DNA from 4 places in the Shinella zoogloeoides genome. Region 1 is predicted to be linked to each of the others. Evidence: predicted binding sites of a transcription regulator. Region 1 holds the regulator's gene; each other region holds the start of a gene.

Region 1 (5,380 bases):
CGGCATGGTCGCCTTCGTCGCCGATATTCCATCGACGCCGCTTGAGCCCGCAACGGCACTGCCGGTGCAGATCTACATGTGGGCTAACGAGGCGGAACGCGCCTTCGTGGAGCGCACCTCGGGAGCGATCATCATCCTCCTCATCTTCCTCATCCTCATGAACGTGGGTGCAATCCTGTTGCGCCGCCGTTTTGAACGGCGCTGGTAGAAGGTTATAGACAGATGAACATCATGTCAGAAGCAGCAGTCGAGAAAGCGCTGGACAAGAAAATGAACGACATTTCCTACAAGATGATCGGCAAGGACGTCTCGGTCTACTACGGCGACAAGCGCGCACTCTACGACGTCAACCTGAACGTCCGCGAAAACACCGTGACGGCGCTGATCGGCCCGTCGGGCTGCGGCAAGTCCACCTTCCTGCGCACGCTGAACCGCATGAACGACACGATCGACGGCTGCCGCGTCACCGGCCGGATCACGCTCGACACGGACGACATCTACGATCCGTCGATCGACGTGGTGGAACTGCGCGCCCGCGTCGGCATGGTCTTCCAGAAGCCTAACCCCTTCCCGAAATCGATCTACGAGAATGTCGCCTACGGCCCGCGCATCCACGGCCTTGCCAAGGCGAAGGCCGACATGGACGCCATCGTCGAGCAGAGCCTGCAGAAGGCCGGCCTGTGGAACGAGGTGAAGGATCGCCTGCACGAAGGCGGCACCGGTCTTTCCGGCGGCCAGCAGCAGCGCCTGTGCATCGCCCGCGCCGTCGCCGTCAGCCCCGAGGTCATCCTGATGGACGAGCCGTGCTCGGCGCTCGATCCGATCGCGACCGCCAAGGTCGAGGAACTGATCCACGAGCTGCGCGCCAACTTCACCATCGTCATCGTGACGCACTCGATGCAGCAGGCGGCCCGCGTCTCGCAGCGCACCGCCATGTTCCACCTCGGCAATCTCGTCGAGGAGAACGACACGGACAAGATGTTCACCAACCCGGACGACCAGCGCACGCAGGATTACATCATGGGCCGCTTCGGCTGACGCAACCGTCGCCAAAACCCTGACCATCCGAGCGCATCAAGGATAAAGACATGTCATCGACCCATATCGTTTCGATCTATGACGAAGAACTGAAGTACCTCTCCCGCCGCATCTCCGAAATGGGCGGCACGGCCGAGCAGATGGTTTCGGATTCCGTCCGCGCGCTCGTCACCACCGATGCGGCGCTGGCCCAGAAGGTCATCTCGGAAGACGTCATCCTCGACAATGCCGAGCGCCAGATCAACGACAAGGCCATCGTCACCATCGCCAAGCGCCAGCCGATGGCGGCGGACCTGCGCGAGATCATGGGCGCCATCCGCATCGCCGCCGAGCTGGAGCGCGTCGGCGATCTCGGCAAGAACACCGCCAAGCGCGTCATCGCCGTGCAGAGCTCGGGCATGCCCCGCAAGCTCGCCCGCGGCCTGGAGCATCTTGCCGAACTTGCGCTGATGCAGCTCAAGGAAGTGCTCGACGTCTACGCCACCCGCTCGATCGAGAAGGCCAAGGCCATCCGCGAGCGCGACGACGAGATCGACGCGATCTACACCTCGCTGTTCCGCGAACTCCTCACTTACATGATGGAAGATCCGCGCAACATCACGCCCTGCACGCACCTCCTGTTCTGCGCCAAGAACATCGAGCGTATCGGCGACCATGCGACCAACATCGCGGAGACCATCTACTATATGGCGACCGGCTCGCAGCCGGAAGGCGAGCGCCCGAAGGACGACACCTCGACGTCCGTCGTTGCCGCCGACGTCTCCGAGTAAAGAGAGTAGGTTCGCTTTATGGTGCCGAGAATTGCCGTCGTGGAAGACGAGGAGGCGCTCAGCGTCCTCCTGCGCTACAACCTCGAGGCCGAAGGCTTCGAGGTCGATACGATCCTCTCCGGTGACGAGGCGGAGATGCGCCTGCAGGAGCGCATGCCGGACCTTTTGATCCTCGACTGGATGCTGCCCGGCGTTTCCGGCATCGAACTGTGCCGGCGCCTGCGCCAGCGGCCGGAAACGGAGCGCCTGCCGATCATCATGCTGACGGCGCGCGGCGAGGAGAGCGAGCGCGTGCGCGGCCTTGCCACCGGTGCGGACGACTATGTGGTAAAGCCCTTCTCGACGCCGGAACTCGTCGCCCGCGTCCGTGCCATGCTGCGAAGGGCCAAGCCCGAGGTCGTCTCGACGGTGCTGCGCTGCGGCGATATCGAACTCGACCGCGAGACGCACCGTGTCCACCGCCGCACCCGCGAGGTGCGCCTGGGGCCGACGGAGTTCCGCCTGCTGGAATTCCTGATGACCTCGCCCGGCCGTGTCTTCTCCCGCTCGCAGCTTCTCGACGGTGTCTGGGGCCACGACATCTATGTGGACGAGCGCACCGTCGACGTGCATGTCGGGCGCCTGCGCAAGGCGCTCAACTTCGCCAACATGCAGGACGTCATCCGCACCGTCCGCGGCGCCGGCTATTCGCTGGAAACCTGAGCCGCCGAAATTCCTCCCAAGGACGGGAATGGGCCCTTCGGGGCCCGTTTCGCGTTTTTGGGTCATCTCAACGGCAATAACGAAAACGGGCCCCGAAGGGCCCGCATCTCATTCCACGATCGCTGTTGTTACCGCATCCGCCGCCGCTCGGCGGAGGGCTGGTAGGCGAGGCGCTGGTGGTAGGTGCAGTAGGGCGAGTTGTCCGGGGACTCGTTGCCGCAGAAGTGGAAGTCGTCGTTCAGCGGGTCGCCGATCGGCCACTTGCAGGTGCGCTCGGTCAGTTCGGTCAGCTCCAGGCGGCGCGACATCGGCACGACCACCTTGTTGCCGTTGGCCGGAACCGGAAGCTGCTCGCTCTGCGTCTCGAAGTCGGTGTCCAGCTCTTCCTTGGGAAGGGCGCTGCCGGCAGGCCGGGCGACAGTGCGCGTCACGGCCGGGCGGGCTGCGAAATTCGACGGGCGCGGGGTTGCCGCGGCCGGGCGCTTCGGGCGTGACGCCGTCTGCGTGCCGCCGGCCTTGGCGCGGCCCGGCAGGTTCAGCCGGTGAACCTTGCCGATCACCGCGTTGCGGCTGACGCCGCCAAGCTGTGCAGCGATCTGGCTCGCGCTCAGGCCCTCGGCCCAGAGCTTCTTGAGTTTCTCGACCCGCTCGTCTGTCCAGTTCATGTTCTCGTCTCCGCTCGGCGCTCGCAATGCGGGAATCCCTCATCGCGTCCCGGACGGGTCCGGAACCTGAACGCCTTGACTCTTTTGGTGACTAGTTCCGCCGCATGCAGTCTAGTAATTGGTCTTTAACCTAGAGACAGGGGGACTCTGTGACAAGAGTCGCGGGAATCGGCGCGAATCGATTTCTAAGTTTTCCCCAACTTGCTGGTCTGGTGTGACTCGATAGAGACACCTTCCGCGCGTGCCGCGAATCCTCACCTTGCGGCAGGTTCAGCCATATTTCGGGATGCACTTTTGTTGACATGGAGGGGTGAAATGCCGATAGTGCGGCATGCCGCCGAAAGGCGGCTTTTGATTTTTCTGGTGTCCGGAAAAGTCAAGCACGGGACCCGTTTTTCCGCATCTCTTTTCGGAGGATACGCGCCATGGCCGATGCCGCGCCGCTCTATGAAACCTATATGCGTGCGCCGCTCCGGTTCACGCGCGGGGAGGGCGTCTGGCTGATCGCCGAAGATGGCGAGCGCTATCTCGATTTTGCCGCCGGCGTCGCCGTCAATTCGCTGGGCCATGCCCATCCCCATCTCGTCGCCGCGCTGAAGGACCAGGCCGACAAGGTCTGGCATCTGTCGAACCTCTATGAGGTCCCGGGCCAGGAAAGCCTCGGCCGCCGGCTGACGGAAGCGACCTTCGCGGACAAGGTGTTCTTCACCAATTCGGGCGCCGAGGCGCTGGAATGCGCGATCAAGACGGCGCGTCGCTATCATTTCGCCAAGGGCCATGCCGGCAAGTACCACATCATCACCTTCGACGGCGCCTTCCACGGCCGCACGATCGCCACCATCGCGGCCGGCGGGCAGGAAAAGTATATCGAGGGTTTCGGCCCCAAGGCGCCGGGCTTCCTCAAGGTCCCCTTCGGCGATATCGGCGCCGTCAAGGATGCGATCACCGAGGAAACGGCTGCGATCCTGATCGAGCCGGTGCAGGGCGAGGGCGGCATCCGCCCGGTGCCGAAGGAATTCATGCAGGAGCTGCGCCAGCTCTGCGACGAATACGGCCTGCTGCTCATCCTCGACGAGGTGCAGTCGGGCGTCGGCCGCACGGGCCGCCTCTTCGCCCATGAATGGGCCGGCGTCACGCCCGACATCATGGCCGTCGCCAAGGGCATCGGCGGCGGGTTCCCGCTTGGCGCCTGCCTTGCGACGAACGAGGCCGCCGCCGGCATGGTCGCCGGCACGCACGGCTCCACCTATGGCGGCAACCCGCTTGCCATGGCCGTCGGCAATGCCGTGCTCGACGTCGTCCTAGAAGAGGGTTTCCTCGAGCATGTGCGCGACGTCGCGCTCGTCTTCCGCCAGGGACTTGCCGCGCTGAAGGATCGTTTCCCCGAGGTCATCGAGGATGTGCGCGGCGAGGGCCTGCTGCTTGGCATCAAGGCAAAGGTACCGGTCGCCGACCTGCTGAAGGCAATCCGCGCGGAAAAGCTACTCGGCGTGCCGGCCGGCGACAACGTGCTGCGCATTATGCCGCCGCTGACCGTTACAGCGGAAGAAGCGCGAGAGGGGCTCGCCCGTATCGAGCGGGCAGCGGAAAAGCTGACGGCCGCCTCCAAGGCGGCATAGCAGGGACTGGGACAGACAGGACACATCATGGCCAAGCATTTTCTCGATCTTTCCGCCGTTTCGGAAAGCGATCTCCGCGTCATCATGGACGATGCGCATTCCCGCAAGGCCGCCAGCAAGGCCGGCACGGAAGCAAAGCCCCTCGCCGGCAAGATGCTTGCGATGATCTTCGAGAAGCCTTCCACCCGAACCCGCGTCTCCTTCGACGTCGGCATGCGCCAGCTCGGCGGCGAGACGCTGTTCCTGTCCGGCACGGAAATGCAGCTCGGCCGTGCCGAGACGATCGGCGACACGGCCAAGGTCCTGTCGCGTTATGTCGATGCCATCATGATCCGCACGACGGACCATGCCCGCCTGCTGGAACTGGCCGAGCATGCCACCGTGCCCGTCATCAACGCGCTGACGGACCTTACCCATCCCTGCCAGATCATGGCCGACATCATGACCTTCGAGGAGCATCGCGGCACCACCAAGGGCAAGACCTTCTCCTGGATGGGCGACGGCAACAACGTGCTGCACTCCTTCGTCGAGGGCTCGGCCCGCTTCGGCTATACCATGAGGATGGCCGTGCCGATGGGCTCCGAGC
Region 2 (5,380 bases), on a different replicon from region 1:
CCGAAGCTCTTGTAGAGTTCGCCGAAGCCGAGTTTTTCGCCCGATGATGCCGGGCGGGCGAAGGAAAGGGCGGGCAGGGCTGCGAGCGTCGAGAGCATCCGTCGCCGGGTGAAAAACGCGCGCGGGATATCCGTCATGGCCATGCTTCCTTCTTCCTTCACGATGGTGCGGACAGGCAGCACAGCGCCGCCTGTCCGCCAAAGGGCAAAAGCCGCTCAGTCCTTGGCCGTGCCGAGGGCGAACGTATCGGCGAGCACGCGGTAGACGTCGCTCTGTTCCATATAGCCGCGGAAGCCTTCCGCGCCGGGGCCGGCCGCCTGGAGCACGATGTCGTCGACGGCATGCACGCCGGTGTCCTCGTCCTTGGGAATGTTGCCCGTGACGAAGACCGCGCCGGGAACGTCCTTGTAGGCTTCGTTGGCGATATACTCCTTCGCCTCGTTCTGCACGGCCGGAACGAACGGGCCGTCGAGCTTGGGACGGAAGGTCTCGTAGTGATCGGGACCATTATTGGCGGCCAGGAACAGGCGGCGCGAGACATCGACGCGGTCGGGGTAGCCGTCGCCGTCCTTGTCCTCGTAGTTGGGGAAGCCGGCATTGTCATAGGTGCCGACCTTCTCGCGCATTTCCGTGCCCGGCTTCTCGTCATCGACCGTGCCGATGATGCCGACGCCGTGCGTGTGGTCGCCCGTCACGACGATCAGCGTGTCGGGATTCTTGTCGGCGAATTCCCGGGCGACGGCGACGGCCTTGTCGAACTCGATCGTTTCGATGAGCGCGCGATCCCAATCGAGGGGATGGCTCATCTTGTCGACCGAGGCGGCCTCGACCATCAGGAAGAAGCCTTCCGGGTTTTTGGAAAGCTTGTCGAGCGCGGCCTTCGTCATGTCGACGAGGCCCGGCTGGTTCGGAAACTTGTCCACGGTGCCCTTCTTGAGGAACTCGCGGTCGAGCGTCACATCCATGTTGCCGGTGTGGAAGAGGCCGAGCAGCTTCTCCTGGTTCGAGCCGGCCGCCGCGGCCAGTTCCGTCTTGTCGATCGCCAGCGCATAGCCGGCATTCTTGAATTCGGCGATATAGTCCTTGTCGTCCTTGCGCTTGGAACCCGGCACGTCCTTGCCGAGGAAGTAGGCCGAGCCGCCGCCGAGCAGCACGTCCGGCTTGACGTCGAGCATCATGCCGACGATCTCGGCCTTGTCGGCGCGCTTGCGGGTGTGGGCAACGAGCGCGGCGGGCGTCGCATCCTCGACTTCGGCGGTCGTGACGATGCCGACGGCTTTTTTCGTGGTGCGGCGCAGCGCCTCGGCAATGGTCTCGACCTTGGGATCGTCAAGGCTCTCCGGCGTGCGGTCGGCATAGACGCCGAGCGCGTTGACGCGCGACTTGTGGCCGGTCATGTAGGCCGATGCGGTGTTGGCGCTGTCGGTCGCGATCGAATGCGTGGAGGACGTGCCGATGAAGGCGACCGGCGGGATGTCGTCCATGGCGAGGCGGCCGTCGGCCTTGCCCTCGGTCATGCCCTTGGACATGATGCGCGCGCCGGTGCGGTGGGCGACGGAGAGGCCGTCGGCGATCATGAAGATGATGTTCTTGGCCTTCGGTTCCGCGACGGTCTCATAGACGTCCCAGGCGACCGACTTGGCTTCGCTGCCTGCCGAAACCTCGACCTTGTAGGCGCCGGCAACGCCGATCGTCAGGCCGCGCAGGATGAGCGCAGAGCCCAGCACCTTGTCCTCGGCGCCCTTTTCCTCGGCAACGAATTCGGCCTTCTTGCCGAAGACGGCCTCATAGTCCTGGCCGTTGACGGTGACCTTCACGTCTTCCGGCTTCACCACGGCATCGAACTCGACCTTGAAGTCGAAGGGCGAGCCGACGAGGATCGTCGCGCGGTCGAGCGGATAGACGGTCGCCGCCTCGGCGGCGCCTGCGAGCATCGTGGCGGATGCGAGGGCAAGGAGAAGTTTACGCATGGGGAGTGCCTCTCTTGAGCGGTGCGTTGCCCCCTTGCGATAAGAACCCTCCATGACAGGCGTATTACATATGACGAGCCGCGGTGGAAAAGCCTGCCTCCGCCTCTCACCGCGCCGGAGGCGGATGCGGTGTCGCTTGCGGACGGATCGATGTAGGTTGGCGGTGATTCTCAGCATCGACCCGCAGGCCCATGGAAACGTCGCTCTATCCACCCGTCAAAACCTTTCTCGAAAAGGCCGGCTATGTCGTCAAGGGCGAGGTCGGCGGCTGCGATATCGTCGGTCTCAGTGAGGACGATCCGCCAGTCGTCGTGATCTGCGAGCTGAAATTGAGCTTCAATCTGGAACTGATCCTGCAGGCCGTCGACCGGGCCGCGATCTCGGACGAGGTCTGGATCGCCGCGAGGGTTTCGGCCAAGGGCAGGGGGCGGGAGGCCGACAGGCGCTACCGCGATCTTTGCCGCAGGCTCGGCATCGGCATGCTCGGCATTTCCGATGCCGGTGACGTCAGCATCATCGTCGGCTCCGTATCGCCCATGCCGCGGACCAACCCGAAACGGCGCTCGCGGCTCCTGCGTGAACATCAAAAGAGGCGTGGCGATCCGGCGCTCGGCGGCAGCACGCGCACGCCCCTCATGACGGCCTACCGCCAGCAGGCGCTCGGCTGCGCGGCAGCGCTGGAGGCCGGGCCGCTGCGCGTGCGCGAGATCCGCCCGGGCGTTCCGGAGGCCGGCAAGATCCTGCTTTCCAACGTATACGGCTGGTTCGAGCGGCTTGACAGGGGTGTCTATGGGCTGACGGATGCCGGTCGCGAGGCATTGCGGCGATGGCCGCAGCCCGGCGTAGCGGCCGCCGAATAGCGCCTACGGGGATAGTGCTCCCGGCAAGCCATGCCTTGGTAAGGCCGGCACGCGCGCTATATGGCGTGGTGGACCCATCGAACGCCGCAAGGAGTGCAGCATGGCCATCATTCCGAACGAACCCGATCCCGGCCCGAACCCGATCCCCGATATCCCGCCAATCGGCGAGCCTGCGCCGCCGATCAAGGAGCCGGAGCCCGATCGCCTGCCGGACGAGGAGCCCAATCCGACCCCGGACGAGAACGACGACCCAGCCAAGCAGGTTCGCCCCCTGTAGGTATCTTCCTCCGGAAAGCGCCCGGGTCGTCTTCACACGCCCTATGTTGAATACATAACATCATTGTTGACCAATGGGGAATATATAACATACTCTCCTCAATGTGTCTGGCGGCACGTTGGATCTCGGGAGGAGAGAAAGATGAATTTTTGGAGCAGACCTCGCATGCGGGCGAAAGGTTCGGCACTGCGCGGCATGACGGTTCTGGCCGTGGGGCTGATTGCGTTCGAGCCGGCTTTGGCGGCCGATGTCATTCGCATCGCCTCGCCCTACCAGACCACGACATTGGACCCGATGCGTTCGGCGGCGGCAGGCAATATCGAGACCTACGGCCAGCTCTATTCGCGCCTGCTTCGGCGCAATTCCGAGACCGGCGCGCTGGAGCCGGGGCTGGCCGAGAAGTGGGACATTTCCGAGGACGGCAAGACCTACACGTTCCATCTGCGCGATGCCCAGTTCTCCGACGGGTCGCCGATCACGGCCGACGACGTGGCTTTCAGCCTCGACCGTATCCGCAGCGACAAGAAATCGGCCTATCCGGCGCCGCTGGGCTCGGTGGAGTCGCTGACGGCGGCCGATCCGAAAACGGTCGTGGTCAAGCTCAAATCCGCCTTCGCGCCGTTCCTCGGCAATGCCGAAATCTGGAACATGGGCATCGTGTCCAAGGCCGATGTGGAAAAGCGCGGCGAGGACGAGGCCTTTTCCACGGTCCCGGTGACATCAGGGCCCTACGAGGTCAAGCAGTGGAAGCCGAACGAGCGGCTTATCCTCGAGCCCAACCCGCACTATTGGCGCGAGGGCTATCCGAAATCGGACGCCACGGTCGAGCTGATCGAGATCGCATCGCCCGAAACCCGCATCGCCATGCTGAAGGCCGGCGAGATCGATGCGGTGCGCGCGGTGCCGTGGGCGCAGATCGACGAACTGAAGACCGTCGAGACGATCGACATGCGGATGGAGCCTTCGACCACCATCTACATGACCCTGCTCAACCACAAGCGCGAGCCCTTCTCCAACCTGAGGGCGCGCCAGGCGGCGGGCATGGCGATCGACAACAAGGCCATGGCCAAGGCCATCACGCGCGGCTATGCCGAGCCGGCAAACACCACATTGCCGGGCAGCGTCGATTTCCACGACAAGGACTATCCGGGCATTCCCCACGATCCGGCCAAGGCGAAGGAACTGCTCGCCGAATCCGGCATGGCCGGGCACGAGGTAAAAATCCTGGCGACCGCCGATGCGCCGTCCCAGCAGACGGCGCTGCTGATCCAGGCGCAGTGGCAGGCGATCGGCCTTAAACCCGTCATCGTCAATGTCGATGGCGGCGCCTGGTGGGATGCCACCGGCAAGGGCGACTACGACGCGGCGGCCAACTGGTGGTACAACGAGACGCCCGATCCCGACCTTGCCGTGCGCTGGGCCGTGTGCGGTAGCTGCGGCTCGAACTCCTACAACACCTTCTATGCGAACCCGAAGGTGGACGAACTGGTGGAGCAGGGCACCAAGGAGGCCGACGAGGCCAAGCGCGCGGAGATCTACAAGGAGATTCAGAGGATCACCACCGAGGAGGTCGCGCAGATCCCGCTCTACTATGCGCCGAACGCGGTGGCCTATTCGAAGCGCCTCCAAGGCCTCAAGCTGACGCCTTCGCTGCAATGGACCCTGGAAGAGACATCCATCGGCCAGTGAGCCGCCTCAAGCGCGCCCCGAAGAGGGGCGCGCCCTTGAAGCTTAAACCGGAGAACCGGATTGCCCCTTCTGCAACTCCTTGCGCGGCGCCTGCTGCAACTGGTCGGCGTGCTCGCCGGCATCAGTCTCGTGACGTTCCTGCTTGTGCACATGGCCCCCGGCGATCCGGCGCGGCTTCTTGCCGGGGAGAGGGCCAGCGCCGAGACCATCGCGGCGATCCGCTCGCAATACGGGCTGGACCTGCCGCTCTGGCGTCAGTTCCTGACCTATCTCGCAAACCTGCTTTCGGGTGATATCGGCCTGTCGCTGCGCTTCCAGCGGCCGGTCAGCCAGCTTATCGAGCAATTCATGTGGCCGACGCTGTTCCTCACCGTCTACGTCATCTGCCTCGCCATCCCGCCGACGGTCGCACTCGCCATTCTCGGCGCGCGCCGACCGGGCGGCGTCGCCGACCAGATCATCCGTCTGGTGGGCATTGCGGGCCTCACAATTCCGGTGTTCTGGCTCGGCATCATGATGTCGCGCTTCTTCGGCGTCAGCCTCGGCTGGTTCCCCGTGTCCGGCTACGGCACGGGTTTCACCGG
Region 3 (5,380 bases), 590 kb from region 1:
CGAGCGCTGCCGCAGCTCTTCTCGCTGGAATGTTGGGGCGGCGCGACCTTCGACGTCTCCATGCGCTTCCTGACGGAAGACCCGTGGGAGCGGCTTTCCCGCATCCGCGAGGATGCGCCGAACCTCCTGCTGCAGATGCTGCTGCGCGGCGCGAACGGCGTCGGCTACAAGAACTACCCTGACAATGTCGTGAAATATTTCGTCCGCCAGGCGGCCAAGGGCGGCATCGACGTCTTCCGCGTCTTCGACTGCCTCAACTGGGTCGACAACATGCGCGTCTCGATGGACGCGGTGGTGGAAGAGGGCAAGATCTGCGAAGCGGCGATCTGCTACACCGGCGACATCCTGAACTCGGCCCGCCCGAAATACGACCTCAAATATTACACCGCGCTTGCGAGCGACCTCGAAAAAGCCGGCGCGCACATGATCGCGCTGAAGGACATGGCGGGCCTCCTCAAGCCCGCCGCCGCCCGTGTGCTCTTCAAGGCGCTGCGCGAGGCGACGGACCTGCCGATCCACTTCCACACCCACGACACGTCGGGCATCGCGGCCGCGACCGTGCTCGCCGCCGTCGAATCCGGCGTCGACGTGGTGGATGCGGCGATGGACGCCCTCTCCGGCAACACCTCGCAGCCCTGCCTCGGCTCGATCGTCGAGGCACTGAAGGGCTCGGAGCGCGATCCCGGCCTCGACCCCGAATGGATCCGCCGCATCTCCTTCTACTGGGAGGCCGTGCGCTTCCAGTACGCCGCCTTCGAGAGCGACCTCAAGGGGCCGGCCTCGGAAGTGTACCTGCATGAAATGCCGGGCGGCCAGTTCACCAACCTCAAGGAACAGGCCCGCTCGCTCGGCCTCGAAACCAAGTGGCATCGCGTCGCCCAGGCCTATGCCGACGCCAACCAGATGTTCGGCGATATCGTCAAGGTGACGCCGTCCTCCAAGGTCGTCGGCGACATGGCGCTGATGATGGTCTCCCAGGACCTCACCGTCGCGGATGTCGAGAATCCGGCAAAGGACGTCTCCTTCCCGGACTCGGTCGTCTCCATGCTGAAGGGCGATCTCGGCCAGCCTCCGGGCGGCTGGCCGGCGGCCCTCCAGAAGAAGGCGCTGAAGGGCGAGGCGGCCTATACCGCCGTGCCCGGCTCGCTGCTGCCCCCGGCCGATCTCGATGCGGAGCGCAAGGCCATCGAGGACAAGCTGGAGCGCAAGGTCGACGACTTCGAGTTCGCCTCCTACCTGATGTATCCGAAGGTCTTCACCGACTATGCGCTCGCCGCCGACATGTACGGCCCGGTCAGCGTGCTGCCGACGCCCGCCTATTTCTACGGCCTGGCGCCGGGCGAGGAACTTCAGCCGGAACTCGAGAAGGGCGTCTCGCTCGTCATCCTGCACCAGGCGCAGAGCGAGCCGGATGCGCAGGGCATGGTCAAGGTGTTCTTCGAACTGAACGGCCAGCCGCGCCTCATCAAGGTACCGGACCGCAACCGCGCCGCCACCTCCGTCGCCCGTCGCAAGGCCGACAATGGCAATGCCGCCCATCTCGGCGCGCCGATGCCCGGCGTTATCTCGACGGTCTCGGTCTCGGCCGGCCAGCAGGTCAAGGCCGGCGACGTGCTGGTCTCCATCGAGGCGATGAAGATGGAGACGGCGCTGCATGCGGAGAAGGACGGCACGGTCTCCGAGGTGCTGGTGCGCGCCGGCGACCAGATCGACGCCAAGGACCTGCTCATCGTCTACGGCGCCTGACAGACGGGCGGCTTGAAAGCGGACAAAGGATATGGGATGGGACGCATCGTCCCATATCCGAAATGCGCAGGCTTTCCATGAGCTTCGTCATCCGCACCGCCGCACTCGGCGATATCGCCGCCTTCACCGAGATCTACCGCGAATCCGTCCTCAACGGCGTGGCGAGCTACGAGATCGACCCGCCGACCCTCGACGAGATGGAGGCGCGGTTCGCGGCGATCACCGAGAAGGGCTACCCCTATATCGTCGCCGTCGAACAGACCGGGCTCATCCTCGGCTATGCCTACGCCTCGGCCTTCCGCACGCGGCCAGCCTATCGCTGGCTCGTCGAGGATTCCGTCTATCTGGCGCCGGAAGCGCGCGGCAAGGGCGTCGGCAAGGCGCTGCTCGCCGAGCTGATCCGGCGCTGTACGGATCTCGGCTTCCGCCAGATGGTGGCCGTCATCGGCGGGGCGCACCCCGCCTCGATCGCGGTCCACAGCGCCGCCGGCTTCGAGCATTCGGGCCGCATGACGGCGACCGGCTTCAAGCACGGACGCTGGCTGGACACGGTCTTCATGCAGCGCGCGCTCGGCGAGGGCGCCGGCACGGAACCGTCGGGCGCGGACTATCCGGGAACGATGCGCTGAAATCGGAGCGGGAAATGCCTACGTCTCGATGAGGCGCAGCACCTTGTCGAACACTTTCAGCACCTGGCTCAGCTCGTGGCCGCGCTTCAGGATGGTGCCGTGCTGGTTGATGACGCTGTAGGCGCCTTGCTTGGCGGCCAGCTTGGGGTTCTTCTCGATGCGGTAGAGTGGCATTTCGCCCGAGCGCTTGAAGACCGAGAACACCGCCCTGTCGCGCAGATGGTCGATGGCATAGTCGCGCCATTCGCCTTCGCCGACCATACGGCCATAGACCCAGAGGATTGCATCGAGCTCCCGTCGATGGAAGGTCACCGGCAGCGGATCCTTGCTGCTGCGATATTCCGTGAGGTCGACCACGACGTTGGACGCCTGCAAATCCGGCTGATCGGTCATCGAATCTCCGCACCTTCCCTGTGACGGCACGGTGACAGTGTGCCTGACCGGCCCCGAAAAGCAAGGCGGATGGGGCAAAGTGCATGTTTTCGCAAAAATCCGTCTCGCCGCATTTCAGACAAACAGACGCCCAAATTAAAGGAGAGAGTTCGCCGGTCGCAGCTCGTACCGGGCCCGCTGCCTTGTGCGGGAAGCCGGCTCTGTACGCCAGCGTCTGTCGAAGCTGCCCTTTATTCCGTTGCCGGCAGCTTCGTCTCGGTCCGGTCCGTCTTTCTTCGAACCCTCAAGCCCCAGCCCCTCGAAGAAGCCGGACCGGACCTCCCCCGCAGGGGAACCTATCGCGAAGCCTTGTCGCCCGTCAGCACCGTCGCGCCCAGGATGGCGCCCGGCGTATCGGCGCTCTTCATGCGCTGGAGCAGCACGGCGCAGCCGCCGGCTTTCTTTTTCTTCTTCAGCATGTCGGCGGGAAGCACCAGGTTCGTTTCCTTACCCTCCCACATGCCGATGGTTTCCATGTCGGTCACCGCGTGCCAGTAGTTGACCGTCTTGCCGCGGTTCTCGCCCTTGTCGATGTTGATCGCGCGTTCGCGTTCGAAATAGGCGATGACGATGTTGGCCTTGCCTTCGCCCGGCCCGACGCGGATGCGCAGCTCATCGTTCTTCACCTCGACATCGACGGGCACGTCGAGCCCCTTGCCCTCGCCCGGCATGGAGGCGATGCGCCCGCGAATGCCGGAAATGTCGGCGCCGTTGACATGCTCGCGGCCGTTCAGCACGGCCTGAGGCGTATAGACGCCGTTGCGACCGAACATGCGGGCATAGGCATATTGCCGGTCGGTATTGTCCTTGGAGGCGAGCGTGTCCGCCCAGCCGAGATAGTTCCAGTAGTCGACGTGGTAGGAAAGCGCGACGACCTCGCCCTCGCGCGCCAGCGTCTCGAGCGCCTTGTCGGCCGGCGGGCAGGACGAACAGCCCTGGCTGGTGAAGAGTTCGACGACACCCTTGGGCTTTACGGCTTCCTCAGCGTGGGCGGCGCTGGCTCCGAGCGTCAGCAGGATCGCCAGACATTCCGGAATATACGGTCTCGGCATGATCATTTCCAATGGAACGCCGGCAGAACGGCCAGCCTTTGAGCCGTCATACGCGCTTGCCGCTTCAACAGGAAGTCACGATGGAGTGAAACTGTCGGTTGGATTCCAGCGGCTGAAAACAGAAATGCCGGGGCTTTTGGCCCCGGCACGTCGCAGTTTAGGTCGCGTTCGATCAGGCGGCGAGGTCGCGCAGAACGGTCTGCAGGATGCCGCCGTTGTTCATGTAGGTGACTTCGTCGAGCGTATCGATGCGGCAGAGGAGCGGAACCTCCTTCACCGTGCCATCGGAATAGGTGATCTTCGCGATCTTCTTCTCGCGCGGCTTGATGTCGCCTTCCAGCCCGTCGATCGTGACGATCTCGTCGCCCTTGAGGTCGAGCGAGGCCCAGGTCGTGCCGTCCTCGAAGACGAAGGGCACGACGCCCATGCCGACGAGGTTGGAGCGGTGGATGCGCTCGAAGGACTGCGCCACCACGGCCTTGACGCCGAGCAGATTCGTGCCCTTGGCCGCCCAGTCGCGCGAGGAGCCGTTGCCGTATTCGACGCCGGCGAAGATGACGAGCGGAACGCCCTCGGCCTTGTACTTCATGGCCGCGTCGTAGATCGACATCTCTTCCTTGGACGGATAGTGGATGGTGTAGCCGCCTTCCTTGCCGTTCGGGCCGAGCATGTGGTTGCGGATGCGGATATTGGCGAAGGTGCCGCGCATCATGACTTCATGGTTGCCGCGGCGCGTGCCGTACTGGTTGAAGTCCGCAACGGCGACGCCGTTATGCGTGAGATACGCACCGGCCGGGGAAGCCGCCTTGATCGAGCCGGCCGGGGAAATGTGGTCGGTGGTGATCTTGTCGCCGAAGAGACCGAGGACGCGGGCGCCTTCGATGTTCTTGAGGCCCGAGCCGGTCTTGCCCATTCCGACGAAATAGGGCGGATTCTGCACATAGGTCGACTGGTCGTCCCAGGCATAGGTCTGACCGTCGGGCACCTGCACGGCCTGCCAGTTCTCGTCACCCTTGAACACGTCGGCATATTTCGCGGCATAGAGCGCGCGGGTGACGTATTTCAGGATGAATTCCTGGATCTCCTGCGAGGACGGCCAGATGTCCTTGAGGTAGACGGGGTTGCCGTCCCGGTCGTCGCCGATCGGCTCCTTCGTGAGGTCCTTCTGGACGGAACCGGCGAGCGCATAGGCGACGACGAGCGGCGGCGAGGCGAGGTAGTTCGCCTGCACGTCCGGCGAGATGCGGCCTTCGAAGTTGCGGTTGCCCGAGAGCACGCCCGCGGCGATCAGGCCCTTGTCGTTGATCGTCTTGGAGATCGGACCCGGCAGCGGGCCGGAATTGCCGATGCAGGTCGTGCAGCCGAAGCCGACGAGGTTGAAGCCGAGCTTGTCGAGATCGGCCTGGAGGCCGGACTTGGCAAGGTATTCGCCAACCACCTGCGATCCGGGCGCCAGCGAGGTCTTCACCCACGGCTTGGTCTTCAGGCCCTTGGCGACCGCATTGCGGGCAAGAAGGCCCG
Region 4 (5,380 bases), 1.3 Mb from region 1:
AATCCGCCCGCAATTTCGGCTCGATCCTGATCGGCATCGAGACGAAGGCACCGGAGAATTTCGCAGCGCTCAAGAAGGCCTTCGACGCGGCCGGCATGCGCTATCAGGACATTACCGAAAACGAAATCCTCGCAAATCTTATCATCTAGGGGCATGGGTCCGGCGACGCTCTCCCCTTGGAGGGCGCTGCCGCCTGTGCTAGAGCATTTGCAGCAAAAGTGCGCAGCGGTTTTGCGTCCGCAATTGCGTGAAAACAAGGAGATAGGGAGTTTTCGCGATTCGAGGAAAAGCGGAAATGCTCTAGCAATCGGCCATGGCATCGTTCTTTTCAAAACTCTTCGGTCGCGGTGGCGACTCGGCAGCTCCCGCGAAGATCGCGGAGGAAACCGAGGCCTATAACGACCTGACCCTCGTGGCGGCTCCCATTCCCGAAGGCGGCCAGTACCGGCTTGCCGGACGCATCGAGAAGCGCGACGGCGAGCGGGTGCTCGTTCGCACCTTCATCCGCGCCGATCTCTTCTCCTCGCGGGACGATACGGTCGCTTCGACCTTCCGCAAGGCAAGGCAGATCGCCGACCAGCACGGCGCCTCGCTCTTCAGCGACGGCGCGGAGAGCCGGCAGGTCTGACCGCCAGGCGCGTTCGCCACCCGAAATAATCATATGAAAATGTGCGAAGGCGCTGGAGAACCGGTGCGTTTGCCTGTATCCGCAGGAAAACGACTTGTTGCGGACGTTCCGATTCAGCTGGCTGGCGGGACGTCGGGGAAACTGCGGACCGCCCATGGGTACTGAAAACCTGATCCTGCTTCTCATCGAGGCCGGTTTCTATTTCGTCTTCATGGTGGGCATCCTGCATCTGCGCCACCAGATCGGCATCGGCGTTTTCGTCGCCGCACTCGGCGTCATGCACTTCCTGGAGACCTATCTGGCGGCGGTCTTCTATATCGAGCTGCCGTTCGGCGTTATTTCACCGGGCTCCTCGGTGCTCTTTTCCGGCAAGCTGATGATGATCCTTCTTCTGTATGTGAAGGAGGACGCCGCCGTCGTTCGCGCGCCGATCTACGGCCTGCTCGCCGGCAATTTCCTGACGGTCGGCCTCAGCCTGTTCCTGCGCCACCACCAGACGATCGGCGCGGTGCCGGGCCGCATCGCCGATCTCGCCTTCATCGACGAGATGGGCTGGCTGATGCTGTGGGGCACGATGCTGCTCTATGTCGATTCGCTCGCCATCATCCTGCTTTACGAGCGCCTCGGTCGGGTCTTCAGGAAGAACACGGCCATGCGCTTCTTCGTCTCCGGGGTCGCGGTGCTGACCTTCGACCAGATCGGCTTCTATGCGGCGCTGCATTTCCTCAACGGCGCGCCGGTCGAAGTGTTCTGGGGCGGCTGGATCGCGAAGATGATGGCGGCCTGCGCCTATGCGGTGCTGATCACGGTGTATCTCTACTATTCCCGCATATCGGCGATGCCCGTCTCGCCGCGTCCCATCTCGGATATCTTCGCCGACCTCACCTTCCGCGAACGCTACGAGGACCTGCTCGACCGTTCGGGCCGCGATGCCCTGACCGGCGTCTATGACCGCAGCCGGCTGGAATTCGAGGCGCCGCGAATGCTCTCGGCGATGCTGGCGGCCGGCAAGCCGATGGCGCTGATGATCATCGACGCCGATCATTTCAAGGACGTCAACGACCGTTTCGGCCATCTCGCCGGCGACGGCGTGCTGCGCGACACCGCGGCCTGCCTGCAACGGGCGCTGCGCGGCGGCGACCGCATCTTCCGCTTCGGCGGCGAGGAATTCGTGGTGATCTGCGAAGATATCGAGCCGGAAGTCGGGGCAGAGCGGGCTGAAGAGTTGCGGCGCACCGTGGAGGCGGAGATCCGCAGGCCTGACGACGTGCCGGTGACGGTCAGCATCGGCATCGCCAACAGCTACAATGACGGCACGACGCTGAACGCGCTGCTGTCGGCCGCCGATGCCCGGCTCTACGCCGCCAAGAATGCCGGACGCAACCGCGTCATCTCGCACTAGATTTCCGGCTGTCGCGCCGGATTGCCGGAACATCGGCCTGTCACAAAAGTTTCATCTGTGCTTCCTATACGAGTGGATGGAAGCCCCGAAAACGCGGCGGCTAGTCAATGGGAGCGGTGCATGGCGGGAGCTGTCGGAAGCGATCCCATGCCAATCGACCGGCTTCAGGAACGGCCGTTCGTCCTTGCGCCGCGCGTGCCGTCGTCCTTCTCGTCCATTCCAGCGTTCCTTTCGCACGCTCCGAGGCCGAAACGCGTCCGGAGCGCAATTTCCACGATCCATGGATACCGGTCATGTTCGACGACAATCATCTGAACCGCATCAAGGCGGAAATTGCCGACAGCTTCGACGAGGAGCTGGAAATGCAGATCGAGGAGGAGCGGCTGGACGACCTCATCGCCGAGGGCATGTCCGAACCGCCGGCGCAGACGCTGGAGCGCCGGATCTATTTCCGCGAGCTGTTCCGCCTCCAGCATGAGCTGGTCAAGCTGCAGGACTGGGTGCAGCACAAGAAGCTGAAGGTCGTCGTTCTCTTCGAGGGGCGCGGTTCGGCCGGCAAAGGCGGCGCCATCAAGCGCGTGACCCAGCGCCTCAATCCGCGCATCTGCCGCGTCGTCGCCCTGCCGGCACCGACCGAGCGCGAGCGCAATCAATGGTACTTCCAGCGCTATGCGCCGCATCTGCCGAGCGCCGGCGAAATGGTGCTGTTCGACCGCTCCTGGTACAACCGCGCCGGCGTCGAGCGCGTCATGGGCTTCTGCACGCCGGACGAGCTGGAGGAATTCTTCCGCTCGGTACCGGAATTCGAGCGTATGCTGGTGCGCTCCGGCATCGTGCTGATCAAATACTGGTTCTCGATCACCGACGAGGAGCAGGAATTCCGGTTCCGCATGCGCATCCACGACCCCTTGAAGCAGTGGAAGCTCTCGCCGATGGACCTCGAAAGCCGCGTCCATTGGGAGAACTACACCAAGGCCAAGGAGGAGATGCTGGAGCGAACCCACATTCCCGAGGCGCCGTGGTGGATCGTCGAGGCCGTCGACAAGAAGAGGGCGCGGCTGAACTGTATCGCCCATCTGCTTGCTCAGATTCCCTATGAGGACGTGCCCAAGGCGCCCATCGATCTGCCCGAGCGTGTGCGGCATGACGATTATATCCGCCGCCCGCCGCCGGACGAGATGTACGTACCGGAAGTCTACTGAGCAGGCCCTTGAACCTGCTGGACCAGACGCAGAGGGGGCTGACGCCGGGGCTCGTCGGCGCCTACCGGGGATCGCCCGGCGGGCCGGTGGTGCCCGTCGCGCCGCAGGATATCGATGCGGCGCTCGCGTCCGCGGACGGCTGGGTCTGGCTGCATGTCGATCTGGTCGACCAGCGCATACAGGGCTGGCTGCCCGCGCGCTGCACCTTGCCGGCGGCGGCGCGCTCCATTCTGGAAGGGCATGACGAAAGCCTTGTTCTTGGCCACGAGGCAGGGACGACGCATGGCGTCATCGCCGATCTGCAGCAGCAGGAAACCGAACGCGCCTCCACCACCGTCGGCCGTCTGCATTTTGCCCTGACGGAGCGTCTGCTGGTCACGGGCCGGCGGCACCCGGTGGAAGCGGTGAACCGGGTGCGGCGCTCCTTTGCCGAGGGTTTCAGCCCCGCAACGGCCTACGAGCTTTTCGAGGCCATGGTCGCCGCCTTCTGCAAGAATACGGCGATCAAGCTCAAGGAGGCGGCGGGGCTGCTCGATGCTGTGGAGGACCGGCTGGTCACAGAACGGCTGAGCGACGAGCGGCGCAGCCTCAAGGAGGTGCGCCGCCTCGCTGTCTCCTTGCACCGCCCGGTCGCGGGCATGGTGGCGCTGTTCGAGGAGGAGGACCGGGAGGACTGGACCCTCTCCGAACACGCCCATGCCGTGCTGCGGCGCCTGTCGATGCGGCTGGAGCGGCTCGACCGCGAGATCGTCATGGTCAACGACCGCGCCCGCCTGCTGCAGGAGGAGATGGCGGCGGAATTGCAGGACGAATCGAACCGCAGCCTCAAGGCGATGGCGGTGATGAGCGCCCTGTTGCTGCCGGGAACGCTTGTCGTCGGCGTGTTCGGCATGAACACCGCGGGCCTGCCGTTCAGCCAGGGCGAAACGGGGTTCGGCTGGGCGATGATGCTGGGCATGGGCGCCACCGCGCTGTTCTACTGGCTGCTGCGCCGGGCCGGCATCAACCTGCGATTCTAGAAGCGCAAATCCGCTAGGGGTTGCTCCCTAGACCCCGACATTCGGCCGATCGATGATTTCGCGCAGCGCGAAGCTCGAATTGATCTTCACCACATGGGGCAGGGCGGAAAGCCAGTCGCGGTGGATGCGCTCGTAGTCTTCGAGGTCCTTGGCGGCGACGCGCAGGATATAGTCGTATTCGCCGGACATCAGGTAGCAGACCAGCACGTTGGGGCAGAGTTTTACCGCCGCCTCGAATTCCGCCAGCGTCTTGGCGAACTGGCCGGACAGCGAGATGTGCACGATGGCGATCATCTTGTAGTCGAGCGCCTTCGGCGAGACGCGGGCGTGATAGCCGTTGATGGTGCCGGATTTTTCGAGGATGTCGAGCCGGCGCGAGCAGGCCGACGGCGAGAGGCCGACGCGCTCGGCAAGCTCGGCATTGGAGATTCGGCCGTTCTGCTGGACGACCTTCAGGATCGCAGCATCGATTGCATCCAGACGCGACATTCGAATTTTCCCCGAAAATTCCGCTGATAACAGAAGAATATTCGACATTGGCCCGTTTCGCAAACCGGCTTTGCAAGGACATTGCACGCCGCCTCTGCTTCCATGGTGTACCCGCCGAAGAGCGGCACGAGAAAACGGGAACATCACTGGGAAAGGAACGCGCATGCGTGTCGGTTGTCCGAAGGAAATCAAGAATCATGAATACCGGGTCGGTCTGACGCCCGGTGCCGTGCGTGAATATGTGGCGCATGGCCACGAGGTGCTCGTCGAGACGAAGGCCGGCGCCGGCATCGGCGCTGACGATGATGCCTACCGCGCCGCCGGCGCGAGGATCGTGCCCACCGCCGCGGACATATTCCAGAAGTCCGACATGGTGGTGAAGGTCAAGGAACCGCAGCCCGCCGAATGGGCGCAGCTCCGCGACGGACAAATTCTCTACACCTACCTGCATCTCGCCCCCGATCCGGAACAGACCAAGGGTCTGCTCGCCTCCGGCGTCACCGCCATCGCCTACGAGACGGTAACGGACGAGCGCGGCGGCCTGCCGCTGCTGGCGCCGATGTCGGAAGTCGCCGGGCGCCTTTCCATCCAGGCCGGCGCGACGGCGTTGCAGAAGGCCAATGGCGGACGCGGCATCCTG

What was found. Region 1 encodes PhoB, which activates phosphate uptake and scavenging genes when phosphate is short. Its sites were predicted from a motif close to TGTCATNNANCTGTCAT; they were not measured.
Region 2: Q9316_RS23000 (alkaline phosphatase) is a predicted target of PhoB. The motif match lies at 2,023-2,039, and genes of this name have one in related genera.
Region 3: Q9316_RS18080 (DUF2794 domain-containing protein) is a predicted target of PhoB. The motif match lies at 2,789-2,805, and genes of this name have one in related genera.
Region 4: ppk2 (polyphosphate kinase 2) is a predicted target of PhoB. The motif match lies at 2,069-2,085, and genes of this name have one in related genera.

The regions. Positions count from the first base shown of each region.
Region 1 covers NZ_CP132311.1:102,912-108,291, forward strand. The annotation lists gene pstA (phosphate ABC transporter permease PstA) at 1-208, shown strand, start outside; gene pstB (phosphate ABC transporter ATP-binding protein PstB) at 223-1,038, shown strand; gene phoU (phosphate signaling complex protein PhoU) at 1,089-1,808, shown strand; gene phoB (phosphate regulon transcriptional regulator PhoB) at 1,827-2,510, shown strand; gene Q9316_RS01410 (GcrA family cell cycle regulator) at 2,639-3,175, opposite strand; gene Q9316_RS01415 (aspartate aminotransferase family protein) at 3,601-4,794, shown strand; gene argF (ornithine carbamoyltransferase) at 4,822-5,380, shown strand, end outside.
Region 2 covers NZ_CP132313.1:61,128-66,507, forward strand. The annotation lists gene Q9316_RS22995 (hypothetical protein) at 1-137, opposite strand, end outside; gene Q9316_RS23000 (alkaline phosphatase) at 216-1,970, opposite strand; gene Q9316_RS23005 (DUF2161 domain-containing phosphodiesterase) at 2,162-2,830, shown strand; gene Q9316_RS23010 (hypothetical protein) at 2,931-3,107, shown strand; gene Q9316_RS23015 (ABC transporter substrate-binding protein) at 3,273-4,796, shown strand; gene Q9316_RS23020 (ABC transporter permease) at 4,857-5,380, shown strand, end outside.
Region 3 covers NZ_CP132311.1:3,475,437-3,480,816, forward strand. The annotation lists gene pyc (pyruvate carboxylase) at 1-1,746, shown strand, start outside; gene Q9316_RS18075 (GNAT family N-acetyltransferase) at 1,824-2,375, shown strand; gene Q9316_RS18080 (DUF2794 domain-containing protein) at 2,394-2,768, opposite strand; gene Q9316_RS18085 (DUF1223 domain-containing protein) at 3,104-3,862, opposite strand; gene acnA (aconitate hydratase AcnA) at 4,032-5,380, opposite strand, start outside.
Region 4 covers NZ_CP132311.1:1,386,128-1,391,507, forward strand. The annotation lists gene ilvA (threonine ammonia-lyase) at 1-149, shown strand, start outside; gene Q9316_RS07890 (HlyU family transcriptional regulator) at 314-628, shown strand; gene Q9316_RS07895 (GGDEF domain-containing protein) at 783-2,030, shown strand; gene ppk2 (polyphosphate kinase 2) at 2,324-3,232, shown strand; gene Q9316_RS07905 (CorA family divalent cation transporter) at 3,241-4,251, shown strand; gene Q9316_RS07910 (Lrp/AsnC family transcriptional regulator) at 4,279-4,740, opposite strand; gene ald (alanine dehydrogenase) at 4,904-5,380, shown strand, end outside.